DNA from 2 places in the Parageobacillus sp. KH3-4 genome. Region 2 is predicted to be linked to the other one. Evidence: predicted binding sites of a transcription regulator. Region 2 holds the regulator's gene; the other holds the start of a gene.
The links. The regulator Rex, encoded in region 2, represses fermentation and respiration genes when NADH is low (regulators of the CRP and FNR family bind a similar motif). The targets are predictions, from matches to a motif close to TTGTGAAATATTTCACAA.
Positions count from the first base shown of each region.

Region 1: the regulator Rex is predicted to act here: its motif matches at 1,790-1,807, upstream of MWM02_RS15950 (cytochrome ubiquinol oxidase subunit I).

Region 1 covers NZ_AP025627.1:3,164,109-3,168,323, reverse strand. The annotation lists gene MWM02_RS15955 (SpoVR family protein) at 84-1,505, shown strand; gene MWM02_RS15950 (cytochrome ubiquinol oxidase subunit I) at 2,005-3,351, shown strand; gene MWM02_RS15945 (cytochrome d ubiquinol oxidase subunit II) at 3,351-4,215, shown strand, end outside.
Region 2 covers NZ_AP025627.1:3,561,954-3,566,168, forward strand. The annotation lists gene groES (co-chaperone GroES) at 1-80, opposite strand, end outside; gene MWM02_RS18050 (CPBP family intramembrane glutamic endopeptidase) at 355-1,095, shown strand; gene MWM02_RS18055 (YdiK family protein) at 1,092-1,277, shown strand; gene tatC (twin-arginine translocase subunit TatC) at 1,290-2,036, opposite strand; gene tatA (twin-arginine translocase TatA/TatE family subunit) at 2,057-2,212, opposite strand; gene MWM02_RS18070 (redox-sensing transcriptional repressor Rex) at 2,228-2,866, opposite strand; gene moaC (cyclic pyranopterin monophosphate synthase MoaC) at 2,856-3,377, opposite strand; gene MWM02_RS18080 (ABC-F family ATP-binding cassette domain-containing protein) at 3,496-4,215, shown strand, end outside.

The DNA of each region.
Region 1 (4,215 bases), 400 kb from region 2:
ATTTTTTTCTAGGTTTGGACTTAAGCGTATCAAAATTTCGTTTTCCTCATACATTGTGATAAGAGGAAAAGGGGGGGATGTGCATGCGGCAGGATGAATTAAAGGAGTTGGAGCGGGCGATTGCCGAGATTACAGAAATCGCCGAAGGATTTGGATTGGACTTTTATCCGATGCGATATGAAATTTGTCCGGCCGATATTATTTACACCTTTGGCGCATACGGCATGCCAACACGTTTTTCCCATTGGAGCTTTGGCAAGCAGTTTCATAAAATGAAGCTGCATTACGATTTGGGATTAAGCAAAATTTATGAACTGGTGATCAATTCCGATCCGTGTTACGCATTTTTGTTGGATACAAATACGCTTATTCAAAATAAATTGATCGTCGCGCACGTGCTGGCGCATAGCGACTTTTTTAAAAATAACGTGCGCTTTAGCAACACAAAGCGCGATATGATCGAAAGCATGGCGGCGACCGCCGAGCGAATCAAACATTACGAACACCAATACGGAAAATTGGAAGTGGAAAAGTTTTTAGATGCAGTGTTGGCGATTCAAGAGCATATCGATCCGTCGCTGCTTCGTCCAAAGCTGTCGTGGACATGGGAAGATACGGAAGTGTATGAAGAGGAAGAGCCGCCAAAGATAGCGACGCCATACGACGATTTATGGAGTCTTGATGAAAAAGACAAACCTGCTCCGCCACCGCGCAAAAAGCGCAGAAAGTTTCCGCCGCAGCCGGAAAAAGACGTACTGTTGTTTATTGAGGAATATAGCCGGGAACTGGAAGATTGGCAGCGCGATATTTTGACGATGATGCGCGAAGAAATGCTCTATTTCTGGCCGCAGCTTGAGACGAAAATTATGAACGAAGGTTGGGCGACGTATTGGCATCAACGAATTTTGCGGGAAATGGATTTAACGAGCGACGAGGCGGTTGAATTTGCGAAATTAAATGCCAATGTCGTACAGCCGTCACGCACAGGCATTAACCCGTATTATTTAGGATTGAAAATTTTCGAAGACATTGAGGAACGCTGGAATAATCCAACAGAGGAAATGAAAAAACGAGGCATTAAGCCAGGATCGGGACGCGAAAAAATTTTTGAAGTGCGCGAATTGGAATCCGATATTTCGTTTTTGCGCAATTATTTAACGAAAGAGTTAGTGATGCGCGAAGATATGTATTTATTCCAAAAGCAAGGAAAAGAGTATAAAATTGTTGATAAAGATTGGGAGCACGTTCGCGACCAGCTCGTCAGCATGCGTGTCAATGGTGGATTTCCATACATTACAGTAAATGATGGAGATTATATGCGCAATGGTGAGCTATATTTAAAGCATTGGTATGAAGGAATCGAATTAGATATAAAATACTTAGAAAAAGTGCTTCCGTACATTTATCAGCTATGGGGGCGCTCTGTTCATATGGAGACGGTCGTGGAAGAGAAGCCTGTATTATTTACGTATGATGGAAAAATGGTGGATCGAAAATATATATAATTGTGACATAGAGCTGCTCTAAAGGCAGCTTTTTATTTGTTTGTTATTGCGTTCATTTGCATACAATAAAAACATAACAGCAGTTCGAAAAGGGAATTTTATTTGGTTTTTAGCACTTTTAATTGTTGTTCGGTGATTATTTTTTGTTTCTTTTTGTATAAAATATAAGGAAATGGTTATCATCATTGTCGATGGTAGCCATTTTATTTTTTTGGCAATCCGGTCCGTAAGCATAATGGTAAAAAAACATTTTTACATTTATAACCGTGTTAATCATGACAATTTTGTGACAAACATCACAAATTCACCATCTTGTCAAAGTTATTTTGCTATTTCCTCATTATTTGTTGATAAAGTAATAAATGCAAGAGAAATTAAAGGAGGAAAAACTGTGTGGAAGCGTCAAGAAAAATGGCTGGTGATGGTTAGTTTTTTAGTTGCGTTTATTATGCTTCTGTCGATGGTTGGCAGACTGTTTTCATAAAAGGAGGATGTGGCGATGTGGGAATATGATCCGGTGATGTTCAGCCGGCTGTTAACCGAATTAACGTTAACGTTTCATATTATTTTTGCAACGATTGGTGTCGGCGTTCCGTTGATGATTGCGATTGCCCAATGGGTGGGGATTCGGAAAAATGATGAACATTACATTTTACTTGCGCGAAGATGGACGCGCGGTTTCGTTATTACAGTAGCGGTAGGTGTCGTGACAGGAACAGCGATCGGGTTGCAGCTGTCATTGCTGTGGCCGAACTTTATGCAACTTGCAGGCCAAGTCATCAGCTTGCCGTTGTTTATGGAGACGTTTGCCTTCTTTTTTGAAGCGATTTTCCTTGGCATTTATTTATATACGTGGGACCGGTTTGAAAACCAGAAGAAACATTTATTGCTATTGATTCCGGTGGCGATCGGTTCTTCGGCTTCGGCAATGTTTATTACGATGGTGAACGCATTTATGAATACCCCGCAAGGTTTTGAGTTGAAAGACGGTGTCATCACGAATATCGAGCCGCTTGCCGCAATGTTTAATCCAGCGACGCCGACAAAAGTGGCGCACGTATTAACGACCGCTTATATGACTTCCGCTTTTATCTTGGCGTCCATCGCTGCTTGGCATTTACTGCGGGGCAACCGCCATATTTATCACAAAAAAGCGCTGTATTTAACGGTGAAGACAGCTTTTATTTTTTCGTTCGCGAGCGCGCTTGTCGGTGATTTGTCGGGAAAATTTTTAGCGGAATATCAACCGGAAAAATTAGCGGCGGCGGAATGGCATTTTGAAACGAGCACCCATGCGCCGCTTGTGATGTTCGGCACGTTAGACGAAAACAACAATGTTAAAAATGCAATCGAAATTCCATATGCGTTAAGCATTTTGGCGCATAATCACCCGGGCGCAGAAGTGAAAGGGCTAAATGAATTTCCAAAAGATGAAATACCGCCGCTTTATATCCATTATTTATTCGATTTAATGGTTACGATCGGAATTTTACTTACGATTGTATCGGCGATTTATTGGCTTGGAAAACAATTGAAATGGAAATGGATTATGAGCAAGCCGTTTTTGGCGTTGCTTGTCGCTGCAGGTCCGCTTTCAATGCTGGCAATTGAGTTGGGCTGGTACCTCGCTGAGGTCGGCCGGCAGCCATGGATTTTGCGCGGCTATATGAAAACGGCGGAAGCGGCAACATCATCGGGGAATGTAGATACGATGCTTGTTGTTTTTTCGATTTTGTATCTTATTTTAGGAATTGCAAGTGTCACAGTGTTGATCAATATGTTCCGAAAAAATCCGGTGGAAAAAGAGTTGGCGGAACGCTCTCTTGAACAGGGGGGAGTATCTTAATGACATTAGAAATTATAGGCATATCTGTCTTATGGTTGTTTTTATTCGGATATGTCATCGTTGCATCGATTGATTTTGGCGCCGGGTTTTTCAGCGCATACAGCGATATTGCGAAGAAAAAGCATATTTTGCATAAAATCATCCAGCGTTATCTTTCCCCGGTATGGGAAGTAACGAACGTGTTTCTTGTCTTTTTCTTCGTTGGAATCGTTGGATTTTTCCCGAAAACAGCGTATTATTACGGCTCGATTTTGCTCGTTCCTGCCAGCATTGCCATTGTGCTTTTGGCGATTCGCGGGTCGTATTATGCGTTTCATACGTATGGCAGGACAGAAAGGAATTGGTATTTGCTTGCCTACGGGCTAACAGGGCTATTTATTCCAGCGTCATTATCGATCGTGTTGACTATTTCCGAAGGAGGATTTGTCGAGAAAAGCGGGCAAACTCTCACCCTGTTATATAAAGAGCTGTTTGTCAGCCCGCTTACTTGGAGTATTGTGCTGTTAAGCATTACGAGCGTCCTTTATATTTCCGCTACATTCTTGACGTATTACGCCAATGAAGCAGGGGATATGAAGGCGCGCGAACTATTGCGAAAATACGCATTAAGTTGGAGCGGGCCGACGATTTTATCGGCGCTTCTTATCATTTATCAGCTGCGCCACCATAATCCGGAGCATTATAGCAACATGTTCAACATCGCTTGGATGTTTATCGTTTCTTTTGTATTTTTCGTGATCACCATTTATTTGTTATGGAAAAAGAAACGTTACGGCTGGGCGTTTGTTAGCTTAGTAATGCAATACGCGTTTGCGTTTTACGCGTACGGTGTTTCTCACTATCCGTATTTGTTGTATCCATACT
Region 2 (4,215 bases):
GGCAATACGATACCGCTTGCAGTTTTTTCTTCCGTTTCAACGATTTCAATGACAACGCGATCACCTAATGGCTTTAACACGGAAAACAACCTCCTTAACATAATTTTCGCCGTTCTTATTAGCACTCGTCGATGTCGAGTGCTAACACACTTATAATATTAATGAACTTCTCTTTTTTTTGCAAGTAGGAAATACAAAAAAATAACATGTTTTTTCTCGTTTCTTCCCCTTAAATTATTTCATATTTCCACAAAATCTAAACAACAACAGTCGATTCTTTTTTGTCATTTTTTATAAAAGATATGCTACAATACGGAAAGTATCATTATTTTATCAGTAAAGGGGTAAGTTTCGTTGAAACGGCGCTATTGGTATGTCATTATTACGTACGTCATCATGCAGCTATCAGGTCTCGTAGGAGTCCCGTTGTTGCATTTTCTCGGTGTCGGAAAACATGCAAAAAATGACTTTGTCGCGGCGGAGATCGCCTCTGGCTATTGGGCAGTGATCAGCTTTTCCATTGCTTTTCTCCTCATCCTCTTTTTCTTGCGCGAGGATATAAAACAGCGGCACACCCGTTATGGTGTTCCGTTATCAACAGCATGGATGTGGGCTGTCGGCGGCTTCTTTTTGTCGTTGTTCGCTCAAAGCATTGCCGCCAATATTGAATGGCGCTTGCTCGGTATCGAGCCTGGTTCAGAAAATACAAAACGAATTGTCGATATCATTCAGGTCACACCATTATTGATGGTTGTCACTTCCATCATTGGGCCAATTTTAGAAGAAATTATTTTCCGCAAAATTATTTTCGGAACGCTATATCAAAAATATAACTTTTTCATTTCCGCGCTAGTTAGTTCGCTTTTATTTGCCATCGTCCATATGGAACTTGAACATCTGCTATTGTATGCGACAATGGGATTCACTTTCGCGTTTCTCTACGCGAAGACAAAACGCATTTTCGTTCCGATTTTTGCCCATGTCACCATGAATACGTTCGTCGTATTCGTACAGACGATATTTGCCGATGATATTGAAAAAATGATGCGGCAAACAGAACATATACAATTCATTATTTGGAGGCTTTTAGTATGATGAAAGGGTCACCATTGCAATTCGCGCTTTTCTATTTCCTTATGGGCATACTATTTACTTACTTGTCGATTCAAAGCGCCGATGAAACCATTTGGAATTTTTTCACGATCGTTCTTGCAATACTGGCTACGCTCGATTTTGGCACCGCAATTCGCTTATTGGTGCTCTACTTTAAAAAATAAACCTCCCGCGCATCACGGGAGGTTTTCTTGTTCCTTCTGCGCCAATAACACTTTTCGATAAGCCATTTTCGAAATCCAAATGCTAATTTCATATAAAATCGAAAGCGGAATCATGACAATGACTTGTGACAGCACGTCCGGCGGCGTAATAACCGCCGCCAAAATCAATAAGGCTAAATATGCATATTTGCGCACCTTCACTAACAACATCGGTGTAATCAAGCCAAGCCTTGTTAAAAACATCACAACGACCGGTAGCTGAAATACGATCCCAAACGGTAAGACAAGATGAAGTAAAAATTGAAAATATTCATTAACACCGATAACTTGATGAATGCCAAGACGTTCTGCCAAATTTTTCATAAAGCGAACAACAAAAGGAAATAGGACGAAATACGCAAAGCTAACGCCGGCTAAAAAGAGAAAAATCGAAATCGGGATGTAACTTAACGTAACTCTTCGTTCTTTTTCATACAGCCCGGGACTGACAAACGCCCAAATTTGATAAAGGAGAACCGGGGCGGTCAGAATAAACGCAATGACAAACGCAAATTGAAAATAAATTTTTATCGGGTCTGTCAGACGAAAGGCGTTCATCGTCAATTCTTTCGCTTCATCCGTCTGCTGCAAATACAAAATGACGGGCTCCACGAAAAAAAAGCTGGCGACAAGCGCGATGATAAAAAACACAACAACGATAATAAGCCGTTTTCGCAATTCTCCTAGGTGTTCATACACCGACATTTCTTTATCGTCCATATTTCAATCATCCTAACAAATCATAATTGATCTTGTTTTTTTTCATCCTCATCCGCCAGCCCTTTTGTCGCATCTTTAAACTCACGCAGCGATTGGCCGAGCGACTTGCCCAACTCCGGGAGTTTTTTTGTTCCAAACAATAATAAAATAACAAGCACAATTAACAAATATTTCACTTTTCATTCTCTCCTTTATTCGGCTGGATAATTTTTCAAGAAATAGACTAGCGATTGCAGTTCAACCGCCAAATCAATATGGTGGACGCGAATATGCTTCGGCACGTTCAAACGGGCTGGCGTAAAGTTTAAAATTCCTTTAATTCCTTTTTGAACAAGACGATCGGTAATCCATTGCGCTACGTGGGCCGGAACAGTCAAAATCGCGACAGGAATGCCCTCGTGAAGACGGGTTTCCAGCTCGTCCAAATGATATACAGGCACACCGCCAACTTCTTTCCCTATTTTCTTTTCATCTACGTCAAATGCCATCACAATTTTTGTGTTGTTGTTTTTCGAAAAATTATAATTTAAAAACGCCGTCCCTAAGTTTCCAACGCCGAATAGCGCCACTTCGGTAATCTCATCTTGATCAAGCGTCTTGCGAAAAAAAGACAATAAATAATTGACATTATATCCGTATCCTTTTTTGCCAAGCGCACCGAAATAAGAAAAATCGCGGCGAATTGTCGCAGAGTCGACCTTCACTGCCTCACTCAACTCCGCGGAAGAAACCCGTTGTTTTCCTGAAGCATGTAAATTTTTTAAAAAGCGGTAATACAATGGCAAACGTTTTGCAGTTGCTTGCGGAATTTTTGGTTGTTCATTGCTCATTCACAAATCCCCCAGCATGACTTTTTTCTCGTTGATAATGGCCTGATTTCCCACCTTTTTTTTCCACTAAATAGGTTGGACCAATGACCATTCCTTTATCTAACGCCTTACACATATCATAAACCGTCAGTGCACAAACAGAAGCAGCCGTTAGCGCTTCCATCTCTACTCCTGTACTTCCTTTCGTTTTGACTGTTACGGTAATCACCAGCTCATATAACGCTTTTTCTTCCTCGACATGCCAAGCAAACTGGATGTCGACTCCTTTTAACATAAGAGGATGGCACATCGGAATTAAATCCGGCGTCTTTTTTGCCGCCATAACGCCAGCTATTTGCGCAACAGCAAGCACATCCCCTTTTTCAATAGCGTGGTTCGTCATTTTTTCGTAAATTTCTTTATTGACGGTCACGCTCGTCCGCGCCACTGCTACACGAACTGTGTCTTCCTTTTCTGTAATATCGACCATTTTTGCGCGACCTTGCTCATTAAAATGCGTAAATGTTGTCAATGTAATCTCCTCCAATTAAAACTATACACTATTTTTCGTCATCTGTCTTTTATCGTTTTATTGCGATAAGAAAACAAGTTACGCTACACTATTATTGTTAAACGAGAGGTGAACGACAATGATTATCTTACAAGTCAATCAATTGACAAAATATTTCGGTGCTGACCTTATTTTATCGAATATAAAATTAGAAATACAATCAAAAGACCGAATTGCTCTCGTCGGAAGAAACGGGGCGGGAAAATCGACATTATTAAAAATTATCGCCGGCGAAATGTCTTACGACAGCGGGGAAATCATCAAACCGAAGGAAGTATCGATCGGATATCTCGCGCAAGATAGCGGGCTGCACTCCTCTTTATCGATTTGGGAAGAAATGATGACGGTATTCGCTCCGCTGAAAGCAATGGAAACTCAATTGCGCGAGATGGAGCGGCAAATGGGTGATCCTGACTTGCTCGCCGATTCTTCTCGCTACGAAAAGCTGTTAAAAGATTACGATGCATTACAAGAGCACTATAAAGAACAAGGCGGCTATCAATACGAAGCCAATATCCGCTCGGTGTTGCACGGTTTACAATTTTCGCAATATGATTATATGACAACTCCTGTTCAATCATTAAGCGGCGGGCAGCGGACTCGGCTGGCGCTTGGAAAATTGCTTTTAATGAAGCCGGATTTGCTTATTTTGGACGAACCGACAAACCATTTAGATCTCGAGACATTAACATGGCTCGAACAATATTTGCAAACATATCCTGGCGCCATTCTCGTCGTATCCCACGACCGTTACTTTCTCGATAAAGTCGCCACCCAAGTATACGAGCTATCGCGTACC